DNA from 3 places in the Bacillus sp. F9_6S_D1_P_5 genome. Region 3 is predicted to be linked to each of the others. Evidence: predicted binding sites of a transcription regulator. Region 3 holds the regulator's gene; each other region holds the start of a gene.

Region 1 (4,199 bases), on a different contig from region 3:
CCCACCATAATTGTTCCGCAGTAGCTCAGTGGTAGAGCTATCGGCTGTTAACCGATCGGTCGTAGGTTCGAGTCCTACCTGCGGAGCCATATTATAGAGAAGTACCCAAGTGGCTCAAGGGGCTCCCCTGCTAAGGGAGTAGATCGCTAACGCGGTGCGAGGGTTCGAATCCCTTCTTCTCTGCCAGTAACTGGCCCGTTGGTCAAGTGGTTAAGACACCGCCCTTTCACGGCGGTAACACGGGTTCGAATCCCGTACGGGTCATACTAAAAGAGATAGCATAATCTGCTATCTCTTTTTTGTTGTGTAAAAGTGGACTTTAGATAGTCTGCTTTTTTTATGGGTTTCTTGTATACTTTTTCTATTTGAATCGTCTAACTAATATTTCTATCTGGATTTCTGGTGTCTTTTTTTTATGCTGAGTATTAATCATTGCAATAAATTGTAGAAGATTTATGTATATGCACTTATTTTTGCAACCTTTTTATTCTCTCATTCGACTATATTAGTAAAGGGAGGAAGAAATAAAATGGACATATCCTATCTAGTAAAACAAGCAACAAGAGGAAATGATCAAGCATTTGAACAACTCATTACTCTTGTTCGTCCGAAATTATATCGAACAGCCTATTCTTATGTAAGAAATGAACAAGATGCACTGGATATATACCAAGAAACAATTTATGAAGCGTATCTTTCATTGAAAAAATTAAAAAAGCCCGAGAAATTTCAAAGTTGGATTACCAAAATTCTTGTTTTTAAATCCATTGATTTTGTAAGAAAATCCTCTAGACAATTTGTTGTGGATGATGAAATATTCGCCAATTTATGTACAGAAGAGAGCATGAATAAATTAGAACAATCATTGGATTTAACCGAGGCATTTAATTTCTTAGATCCTACTTACAAAACTATTATTTTATTAAGGTATTATCACGATTTATCTATTAAGGAAATTGCTGAGGTTCTTAATTCTCCAGAAGGAACGGTAAAATCTCAATTACATCGAGCAAAGCAAGCTTTACGCCCCATTTTAACGGAGGGATATAGTTATGAATAAAGAAGAATTTAATCACCATATCAATGATATTCCTATACCAGAAAACAGGTTAATTCAAAGAGAAAAAACAGCCATTCTTCAAGCTAAGAAAAATCAATACCGTAGAACAAAAACAATCAAGTATTCTAGTCTTGTTGCTTGTGGAATATGTGTTTCTCTCTTAGGTTTTGGATTCATTTCTCCTACTATGGCAAAGACATTATCGAGTGTTCCAGTTATAGGCCCCATTTATGCGCAATTTAATGATATTGCTTCTGATAAAATTGAAAAGGATGAGCTTGCTACATCAATTGAAAGACAAGATAACCATAGTGGTTTAACGATGAATGTGAAAGAAGCTGTTTACGATGGTGGACGTTTAGTGATTACAGTTGAATACAAAGGAGAAAATACTATTTCAAATACCAATGAAGAGAAAGCTGGACTTAGTTATGTAACCATTAATGGGAAAGAAGTCAGATCTGCAATTGGTTCTACTTCACAGAAATCAAAAGCAGGAAACACCATTATCGAGCAGCATGAATTTACTCTGGCTAATTACGGTGAATTTGGTGATAAAATTGATGTTTCCGTCCATGGGGAAGATTTATTTGGAAAAACAGGAACATGGAACGTAGCATTTCCTCTCACAAAAGTTGAAGGTGAGATTCGTAAATTTACTCCTAATATAAAAACATTAACGAAAGATAATCTGTATGCATTAACCGTAGATCAAGTAACCTTTTCTTCACTTTCAACGAGGATTGATTTGACCTTTGATTATCCAAAAGAAATGGAAGTTAATGATAGCTGGCCAGCACTTGATTATACTGTTACTGATGATAAAGGAAAAATCTACGAAGGAGTCAGCTTGCAAGTTGGTAGTACGGGACTATATGGACACCATATTGTTTTAGCTCTTCCGCCGATGGATAATCCTCCAAAATCCTTAACAATTGAGCCCGTGTATCTTAGTGGTCTAAATGATACATTAAAAAATGGAGGTGCTGAAGATTTGAAAACGACTGTATTGCTACAATAATTGAAGAGCTTGGCTAGGTTTCCATGTCTATTGAATGTTAATAAGTGATAGTATGTTAACTTGACGTGTATGGAAAAAATATCACTATCCAGCTAAGATAAATTTGTATCCATATAATCAAAAAACGCTATTCTTTTGTAGAAATATACAGAAAGGATGGCGTTTTTTATGCTGTTATTATTGTCGAGTTTTGTCGGTAAGTCGATAAATTTCAAAAATCGCTGATATATTTGAAGTTACAGTCGATATATTCTAAAAATCGCCGATATAATTTCACTTACCGACAAAAACCATAGAAAAACCCTTTCACAATCTAAAGAAAACGCCTCCATTGAAATGGATTCCACACCTATTCTAATAACTTTACACTCTATGTGAAAAAGTTCACAATTAGGTCATAATTTGTGAAGTAATTCACAATAATACGTGCTACAATATGAATGTAAAGAAGTTAAACAACATTAAATTAGTATTTTAATTAATTACTTAAACAATCATAAAAAAATATATGTGAACAATAGAGAGGGGAAATTAACATGAAAAAAGGTATCAATCGTGTAGTATTAGTAGGAACAGGAGCTGTAGGTTGTAGTTACGCTTACTCAATGATCAACCAAGGTGTAGCTGAAGAATTCGTACTAGTAGATGTTAATGAAGCAAAAGCAGAAGGAGAAGCAATGGACTTAAGCCATGCGGTACCATTCTCTCCAGCAGCAACAAAAGTTTGGAGCGGTAGCTATGCAGATTGTAAAGATGCAGATTTAGTAGTTATCACTGCTGGATTACCACAAAAGCCAGGTGAAACTCGTTTAGACTTAGTTGAGAAAAATACAAAGATCTTTAAACAAATCGTTCGCGGTATTATGGATAGCGGATTCGATGGAATCTTCTTAATCGCAACTAACCCAGTTGATATTTTAACTTACGTAACTTGGAAAGAATCTGGTTTACCAAAAGAGCGCGTAATCGGTTCTGGTACTACTTTAGACTCTGCTCGTTTCCGTTACATGTTAGGTGACTACTTAGATGTAGATCCACGTAACGTTCATGCCTACATCGTTGGTGAGCACGGTGACACTGAACTTCCAGTATGGAGCCACGCTACTGTAGGTGTACAAAAACTAGAAACAATTTTAGCTAACAACGAGCAGTACAAACAAGAAGACTTAGATAAAATCTTTGAAAATGTACGTGATGCAGCCTACCATATCATTGAACGTAAAGGTGCAACTTACTACGGAATCGGTATGTCACTACTTCGTGTAACTAAAGCAATCTTAAGCAACGAGAACAGCGTATTAACTGTATCTGCATACCTTGAAGGTCAATATGGTGAGAAAGATGCTTACGTAGGTGTTCCAGCTGTTATTAACCGCCAAGGTGTACGTGAAATCGTAGAACTTGAGTTAAATGAAGAAGAAAAAGTGAAATTCGCTCATTCTGTAAAAGTATTAAAAGAAACAATGGCACCAGTACTATAATAATTGCTAAATAATTCAGAGGCGGGAAACTGCTTCCTACCTCTGAGTTTTTATATAATTTAATATAAATTCCTTTTCCGGTTTCCCTTGTATATCCCCAATATACCCCTTTTGCTGGATAAGGGTCGTTTATAGAAAAGAGCACTCTATTTTATATAGAGTGCTCTTTATGATTATTTTTTAGGCGTTAATCCTAATTTCTTTAAAATATCTGCAAGTGTACCGCTGTTTGATTTTTCAACAGGTGTTTGTGATTTAGATGCATCAGGACCTTTCTTCAAGAAGTTCTTTTCAACGAAGCGAATATCTTTTTCGTCGACAATGCCATCTTTGTTAAGGTCACCGTCTTTTACAGATAGTCCCTTTTTACCGTAATTGCTAGCGATAATTTCAGCATCTTTTATATCAATTACTTTATCGCCATTTACATCACCTGCAAGGTTTTCATCAAGGCGTGCATAATAATATTGGCCAAGTAGCTTACCGTCTTTTTCAGTACTTAAACTCGTTGTTGGACAGCTTGAAATGAGTTACTAGATGTTTCAGAATCACTAAAATAGGCGAATACACCGCCGAATGTAAGGGATAAGCCGAGCGTTGCTGTGACAACTCCCATTCCAACCTTTTGTTTTAATGA
Region 2 (4,199 bases), on a different contig from region 3:
GTCTGCTGTTACATGTGGTGGTACTGTCATTACAAATTGCGGATCAACAATTGCTACATCTGGCGTTAATTCATAATCTGCAAGTGGATACTTTATATTATTTTTCTTATCTGTAATAACTGCGAATGGTGTCACTTCTGATCCTGTTCCTGATGTTGTTGGAATGGCAACAAACTGCGCTTTACTCCCTAATTTCGGATATTTACACGTACGTTTTCTTATATCTAAAAACTTCTGTTTAATTCCATAGAATGTTGTTTCTGGATACTCATAGAAAAGCCACATGCCTTTCGCTGCATCCATCGCTGAACCACCACCAAGTGCGATAATTACATCTGGCTGAAAACTTTTCATCATTTCCGCACCTTTAAACACAGTTTCATCTGATGGATCTGGCTCAACCTCAAAGAAAACTTCCACTTTCACATCATTTGCATGTTTACGTAAATAATGCGAGACCGTATCTACATATCCATGCTCAACCATTCCTGGATCCGTTACAATAAATGCTCTTGAAATGTTAGGCATATTTGCTAAATATGCTGTCGCATGTTTTTCAAAATAAATTTTCGGTGGTAATTTGAACCACTGCATATTCTTTTTTCTATTTGCCAACCTTTTTATATTTAATAAATGCGTCGCTGTTACGTTTTGAGATACTGAGTTTTTCCCATACGATCCGCAACCAAGTGTAAGTGATGGAATAAATCCATTATATATGTCACCGATTCCACCTTGTGATGAAGGAGCATTTACAATAAGGCGGCAAGCTTTCATACGTAATCCAAATTGCTTTTGCACTTCCTTATTTACAGAATGGATGACTGCCGAATGTCCTAAACCACCGAGGTTTAACATTTCTTCGCAATATGTAAATCCTTCTTCTAATGAATTTGCTTTTACACAAGCTAATACTGGACTCAGTTTCTCACGAGATAGTGGATACGCTGCTCCGATACCTTTTATTTCAGCTACAAGTAGTTTTGTATCTTCAGGTACAGTAATTCCGACTAATGCGGCAATGTACTGTGCTGATTTCCCAACAATATCACTATTTACTGCACATGTATTTTCTTTAATAACAAGCTTTTCTAATTTTCTTCTCTCTTCTTCTGTTACAAAGTAACAATTGTTTACAATCATTTCTGTTTTCACATCATCATAAATTTCCTTATCTACAATGATTGCTTGTTCTGATGCACAAATCATACCGTTATCAAATGTTTTTGATAAAATTAAATCATTAACTGCTCTTTTTACATGCGCTGATTTCTCTATATAACATGGTACATTACCAGGACCTACACCTAGCGCTGGTTTTCCAGTAGAATAAGCTGATTTCACCATACCTGCTCCTCCAGTGGCCAAAACAAGCGCAACTCCTTCATGGTTCATTAATTGTTTCGTTGCTTCAACAGAAGGTTTTTCAATCCACTGAATACAATGTTTTGGCGCCCCCGCCTTCACTGCTGCATCATATACTGTTTTCGCCGCTGCAATGGAACATTTTTGTGCAGAAGGATGAAATGCGAAAATAATTGGATTTCTCGTTTTTATCGCAATTAATGCTTTAAACATCGTTGTCGATGTTGGATTAGTTACCGGCGTTACCCCAGCTACTACACCGACCGGTTCCGCAATTTCTATTATTTCTTCATGAGGATCTTCGTGAATAATCCCTACTGTTTTATCTTTCTTTATGCTATGCCAAATATATTCAGTAGCAAAAATATTTTTAATGCATTTATCTTCGTATACACCACGACCCGTTTCTTCAACAGCCAACTTTGCAAGTGGCATATGTTGATCCACACCTGCTAATGCCATTTCATGAACAATGTTGTCAATTTGCTCTTGTGTAAAACTTTCTAATGCTTGTAAGGCCTTTTGACCGTTATTCACTAACGCATCAATCATCTCTTTTACTTCCTGCATTTCATTTACAACTTTCTCTTTGACTACCATGTAAATTCCTCCTATTCTGCTACCATGGACTGAATAAGACCCTATAGGTCATAATTAGTCCCGATTAGCGCAAAAAAATAGAGTTGCTTCCCTACATGAACCTCATTGTTTGTGAAATATTTCACAAGTTTGTTCGTGAGTAACATTTCATGAACTTAATATACATGAAATGATTCCATTTGTGTATGTCTATTTTGTGAATTTTTTCACAAAATAGCATAATAAAAATGCACTGCCTATATGAGCAGTGCATTTTTACTATGCTAGCGCTTGTGCTAAATCTTCAATTAAATCTTCACCGTCTTCAATACCGACAGAAATGCGAATTAATGTATCTGTAATTCCTAACTCTTTACGACGATCTGCTGGGATTGATGCATGTGTCATTTGAGATGGAATAGAAATTAAACTTTCTACTGCTCCTAAACTTTCAGCAAGTGTAAAGTATTGTAATTTCTCAAGTACTTTATTTAATGTTTCTTCGCTATCTACATCAAATGAGATAATAGCACCAAATCCATTTGCTTGTTCTGTTGCAAGTTCATGGTTTGGATGTGACTCAAGGCCTGGGTAATATACTTTATTTACTTTTGGATGGTTATTTAAAAACTCAGCAATAGCGCGTGAATTCGTTTCATGCTCTTCCATTCGAATTCCTAATGTTTTTAAACCACGAAGTAGTAAGAAGCTATCTTGTGGGCCAAGAATGCCTCCTGTTGAATTTTGTACAAAGTGAAGGTCTTCTGCTAATTGCGGGCTATTTACAACTACTAGACCTGCAACTACGTCACTATGACCTCCTAAATATTTCGTTGCACTATGAAGTACAATGTCTGCTCCTAAAGAAATCGGTGACTGCCAATATGGCGTCATGAATGTGTTATCAATAATTGTTAATAAATCTTTCTCTTTAGCAAGAGTAGATATTTTTTTAATATCAGTAATTTTCAGTAATGGATTCGTTGGTGTTTCCACATAAACCGCTTTCGTATTTGGACGAATCGCTTCTGCAACTTCCTCTAAGTTTGTTGTATCTACAAATGTATGCTCAATACCGAAGCGGTTTAATACTTTCGTAATAACGCGGTACGTTCCACCGTACACATCATCTGTTAAAATAACGTGATCACCTTTTGAGAACAACATAATTGTAGCTGTAATAGCAGCCATTCCTGAACCAAATGCAAAACCAGCATGACCGTTTTCTAATACAGCAATCATTTCTTCTAAAGCTGCACGTGTTGGGTTGCCTGTACGTGAATATTCATATCCTTGATGCTTACCAACTGCTTCTTGTTTGTACGTGCTTGTTTGATAAATCGGTACATTTACAGATCCAGTTGAAGGTTCTCCTATGCGAATACCATGAATTAACTTTGTCTTTGCTCTCATTTTTTATTCCCATCCTTTGTATATGTCTTTACTTAAATAGCGCTCACTACTATCAGGAAAAATCGTTACAATATTTGTACCTGGCGCCGCTTTCTCAGCTTCAAGTAAACTTGCATGAAATGCAGCTCCTGAAGAGCTCCCAACGAGCAGTCCTTCTTTTTGCGCCAATTCCTTCACTCTTAAAAATGCATTTCGATCAGAAATTGTATGAATGTCATCAAAATAAGATGTTTTCAAAAATGTCGGGATAAATTCAAGGCCAATCCCTTCTGTTTCATGCGATCCAGCTTTACCACCATTTAAAATGGATCCTTCTGGTTCCACAATAACCGTTTTTATATCTATATTTTTTTCTTTCAAATAAGATGCAGTCCCCATGAATGTCCCACCAGTTCCTGCTCCTGCAACAAATATGTTAATCTCTCCATTCAATGCGTCCCAAAGTTCAGGACCTAGTGTTTTGAAATACGCACGCGGGTTTGCTTCATTCGCAAACTGACTTGGAGAGTATGAATTCGGTATTTCATTTACTAATTCTTTTGCTTTTGCAATTGCGCCGGTCATTCCTTGTTCAGTTGGTGTATGCACAACCGTTGCGCCCAGTGCTTTCATTAGTTCTTGCTTTTCAATACTAAATTTCTCTGGTACACAAACAATAACGCGTAAATCATGTTGTAACGCTGCAAGTGCCAGTCCAATACCAGTATTTCCAGCAGTCGGTTCAATAATTGTTCCACCCTGGGTAACAAGCCCTTTTTCTAGCGCATCTTCGATTAATTCTCTTCCTAAACGGTCCTTAACGCTTCCACCTGGGTTATAAAATTCAAGCTTTGCAAATAAAC
Region 3 (4,199 bases):
ATTAATAAAGTAGCGGTCATGTGAGACGAATAGAAGGGTACCCGGATAATCAATTAAAGCATTCTCCAAGATTTCTTTACTATTTAAATCAAGATGGTTCGTAGGCTCATCGAGAATTAATAAATTCGATTTTTGCATCATAAGTTTTGCAAGAGCTAACCGAGCCTTTTGTCCACCACTAAGAGAAGATACTGGTTTTAGTACATCGTCTCCTGTGAATAAGAAGTTACCTAGTATTGTGCGAATTTCTTTTTCGGGCTGCAATGGATATTCATCCCATAATTCATTTAAAACTCGCTTAGAAGATGTTAAGTTAGCTTGTTCCTGATCATAATAACCAACAGATACATTGGATCCGAAAGAAACATCACCATGTAATAGTGGTAACTTATTCACAATGGATTTCAACAATGTGGATTTCCCAATTCCATTTGGACCAACTAAAGCAACACTATCCCCACGAGTTAAGCGCATTGTTACATGTTCAATAATTGGATCCTCATCATAGCCGATAGTTGCATCCTTTACTTGTAAAACATCATTTCCACTTTGTTTTTCAATATCGAAATGGAAGGAAGCCGACTTAGAGTCACCTAATGGTCTTGTTAATAGTTCCATACGGTCTAATTGTTTACGACGGCTTTGCGCACGTTTTGTTGTAGATGCACGAGCTATATTCTTTTGAACGAAGTCCTCAAGTTTAGCGATTTCATCTTGTTGTTTTTCATAACGTTTCATTTCTTGCTCGTATAGTGCTGATTTTAAATCTAAATATTTACTGTAGTTACCAACAAATCGTCTACTTTCTTTATTCGAAATTTCATATACTTGTGTAACGAGTTTATCTAAGAAATAACGGTCATGGGAAACAATAAGTATTGCGCCAGGATAGCCTTGTAAATATTGTTCAAGCCATGTTAATGTTTCGATATCTAAATGGTTTGTAGGCTCGTCCAAAATAAGTAAGTCTGGTTTCGTTAATAATAATTTACCGAGAGCTAATCGTGTTTTTTGCCCACCGCTTAATGTAGAAATCGTCGTCTGGTGCGTTTCGACTGGGAAGCCAAGACCGCTTAAAATCGAACGGATATCTGCTTCGTACTGATAGCCACCTTGATCTTTATAATCTAATTGCAATTGGTCATAATCAGTTAATAACCTTTCATATATAGCCTCGTTTGAAAAGTTTTCTTCTTTTCCCATCTCTTGCTCTAGCCTTCGAAGTTTTGTCTCCATTTGCTGCAAGTGTGTAAAGACGGTTAACATTTCATCCCAAATTGTTAAAGACGTTTCTAAACCGGTATTTTGAGCTAAGTATCCGATTGAGACATCTTTCGGTTTTATAATTTCGCCACCATCATGAGATAGCTCACCAGCTATTATTTTTAATAACGTAGATTTTCCGGCTCCATTTCGTCCGACTAATGCGATGCGATCTTTCGTTTGAACTTCCAATTTTATGTTTGCAAGAATCGTTTCTGCACCGTATAATTTCGAAAGCGCGTTTACTTGTAATAAAATCAATGTTTTCACCTCAAATAATTTCTTAACTTTGCCATGTTTATATTTCTCAATCATACTAAAAATAGTGTATAGTTTAAAATACAGAGAGAATACTTCTTCTTTCTATTATACAAGGAATTTAATAAGTGCTAAACTTCTGTATTTGATTAAAGCATATGAATAAAGATAGGAAGAGAGGAGAGGTTATATGGAGCAGCAGAAAATTCCACAAGCCACTGCTAAGAGATTGCCTCTATACTATCGATTTATCCAAAACTTATCTCTGTCTGGTAAGCAACGTGTTTCATCAGCCGAATTAAGTGAAGCGGTAAAGGTTGATTCCGCAACTATTCGAAGAGATTTCTCATACTTTGGGGCGTTAGGGAAAAAAGGATATGGATATAACGTAAATTATTTATTATCATTTTTCCGTGAAACACTCGACCAAGATGATATAACACGTGTAGCGCTTATTGGAGTAGGTAATTTAGGGACCGCTTTCTTACATTATAATTTCACGAAAAACAATAATACAAAAATTGAAATGGCGTTTGACGTTAGTGAAGAGAAAGTTGGAACAGAAATCGGGGGCATTCCTGTATATCATTTAGATGAATTAGAAGAAAGATTATCAAATGATATACAAGTGGCAATATTAACAGTACCGGCTACAGTAGCACAATCTGTAGCAGATAGATTAGCTGAAACGAGTGTGCATGGTATTTTAAATTTCACACCAGCACGCTTAAATGTGTCAGACGATATAAGAATTCATCATATTGATTTAGCAGTAGAGTTACAAACACTTGTTTACTTTTTAAAGAATTATCCACAATAAAACGCAGAGGAAGCGACCTCTGCGTTTTATTATTGTTTTTTCTTTGTGAATTTAACTAATATAAGGCGAAGTGCCAAATTAAAATCAATTGTTGCCATAACTGCAAATAGTATTGTCCACATATTCCAGATTGTATCTGTTACGTTCGTAATGGCGAAGCGGGTAAAGATACATCCTAGTAGGAAGTACAATGCAGCCATGAACAATGGTGAGTTTCTCATAAAAATCCTCCGATAAAGCCTTGCATTTTTTCAGCTTCTTTAATCATTTCTTGAATTTGTTCATTGCTCATTAAAACTTGAGCAACTGCAACTAATGTATTCATTGCAACATGAGCTGCGATAGGGACGATAATACGCTTCGTTTTTACATATAAAAAGGCGAATACGAGTCCCATAGAAGTGTATACCAATAAGTGAGTGAAATCAAAATGAATTGCTGCGAATACGAGAGAACTAATAATAGCAGCAATAAAGAAGTTAAACTTCTTATAAAGTGTACCAAATAAAATTTTTCTAAATACGATTTCTTCCAAAATAGGTCCTATTATAGATATAACAATAAGGAACCAAGGTGTCGTTCTTGCGATATCCATAAGTCTTGCTGTATTTTCAGATCCAGGTTTAATTCCTAATAAACGCATTTCTATCATACCGGCAATACTTTGCGAGAAAAATGCTAAGAAGAACCCGATAAAAATCCAACCAATCGTAGCTGGAACAGTAGAACGCTTTGTATCTAAATGTCTGTCACGAATATCTGTTCTAAGTAACCAAAGTACGATACATAATGCAATAAAGAAGCTAATGATTGCCCAGTGACCAGTTATGAGTTGAAATTTCTCTTCCCTAGTAAATCCCCTGTTATCATAAAGTCCAGTTTTCAGGAGAAGTGGTAATCCAGCAATTGATGATAACTGCATTAAAATGTATGTAACGATAACCCACCAATATTGTTTTTTCAAATGGTTTAACCATCCTTTCTAACTCTAGTGTATGAGATAAGGTAGGATAACATGTAAATATGCTACCTACGATATAAACCTTACTTAAATTATGTTTTTTTTGTAAATCCTTATTTGAAATTATAATAGAAGACAGGAGAAAGTTGTGTGTGTAGCGAAAACAACTTAGGGTGTCCTTTCATATTGTAACATACGAGTAGTGGAAACAACGATTCATATGGTAAAGGTAGAAGAAGAGAGACTCTATATAGAAAAGTGTATAACTGAATTTGCGAAAAAATTATGATTTTTTTACTTGCAAAAGAAATTGAGATTATTTATTATTATAAGTGTGTTAGCACTCGGGTGACCTGAGTGCTAATAAATAAAATTTACATAACAAAATGAGGAGGTTATTGTTCATGCTAAAGCCATTAGGTGATCGCGTTGTAATTGAGCTTGTTCAAGCGGAAGAAAAAACAGCAAGTGGTATTGTATTACCAGACACAGCAAAAGAAAAACCACAAGAGGGTAAAGTTGTTGCAGTAGGTACTGGTCGAGTGCTTGAAAATGGTGAGCGTGTTGCTTTAGAGGTAGCAGCAGGTGATCTTATCATCTTCTCAAAATATGCAGGTACTGAAGTGAAATATGAAGGTACAGACTACTTGATTTTACGTGAAAGTGACATTCTAGCAGTTATCGGTTAATTATATAAATCTTAAAAAATCCAAGGGGGTCAATTATTATGGCAAAAGATATTAAATTTAGTGAAGAAGCACGTCGTTCGATGCTTCGCGGTGTCGACACTCTTGCAAATGCAGTAAAAGTAACGCTTGGACCAAAAGGTCGTAACGTTGTTCTTGAGAAAAAATTTGGTTCACCACTTATTACAAATGACGGTGTAACAATCGCAAA

Evidence for each region. Region 3 encodes Rex, which represses fermentation and respiration genes when NADH is low (regulators of the CRP and FNR family bind a similar motif). Its sites were predicted from a motif close to TTGTGAAATATTTCACAA; they were not measured.
Region 1: ACUXEY_RS24845 (L-lactate dehydrogenase) is a predicted target of Rex. The motif match lies at 2,484-2,501, and genes of this name have one in related genera.
Region 2: adhE (bifunctional acetaldehyde-CoA/alcohol dehydrogenase) is a predicted target of Rex. The motif match lies at 2,075-2,092, and genes of this name have one in related genera.

What each region holds. Positions count from the first base shown of each region.
Region 1 is NZ_JBTREW010000028.1:520-4,718, forward strand. It holds tRNA gene ACUXEY_RS24815 (tRNA-Ile) at 1-7, shown strand, start outside; tRNA gene ACUXEY_RS24820 (tRNA-Asn) at 15-89, shown strand; tRNA gene ACUXEY_RS24825 (tRNA-Ser) at 96-186, shown strand; tRNA gene ACUXEY_RS24830 (tRNA-Glu) at 193-264, shown strand; gene ACUXEY_RS24835 (sigma-70 family RNA polymerase sigma factor) at 530-1,060, shown strand; gene ACUXEY_RS24840 (DUF4179 domain-containing protein) at 1,053-2,081, shown strand; gene ACUXEY_RS24845 (L-lactate dehydrogenase) at 2,618-3,562, shown strand; partial or broken gene ACUXEY_RS24850 (dockerin type I domain-containing protein) at 3,736-4,089, opposite strand; partial or broken gene ACUXEY_RS24855 (TasA family protein) at 4,080-4,199, opposite strand, start outside.
Region 2 is NZ_JBTREW010000003.1:262,565-266,763, forward strand. It holds gene adhE (bifunctional acetaldehyde-CoA/alcohol dehydrogenase) at 1-1,965, opposite strand, end outside; gene ACUXEY_RS06155 (bifunctional cystathionine gamma-lyase/homocysteine desulfhydrase) at 2,224-3,357, opposite strand; gene ACUXEY_RS06160 (O-acetylserine dependent cystathionine beta-synthase) at 3,361-4,199, opposite strand, start outside.
Region 3 is NZ_JBTREW010000041.1:3,720-7,918, forward strand. It holds gene ACUXEY_RS27505 (ABC-F family ATP-binding cassette domain-containing protein) at 1-1,524, opposite strand, end outside; gene ACUXEY_RS27510 (redox-sensing transcriptional repressor Rex) at 1,712-2,341, shown strand; gene ACUXEY_RS27515 (YdiK family protein) at 2,371-2,562, opposite strand; gene ACUXEY_RS27520 (CPBP family intramembrane glutamic endopeptidase) at 2,559-3,305, opposite strand; gene groES (co-chaperone GroES) at 3,707-3,991, shown strand; gene groL (chaperonin GroEL) at 4,030-4,199, shown strand, end outside.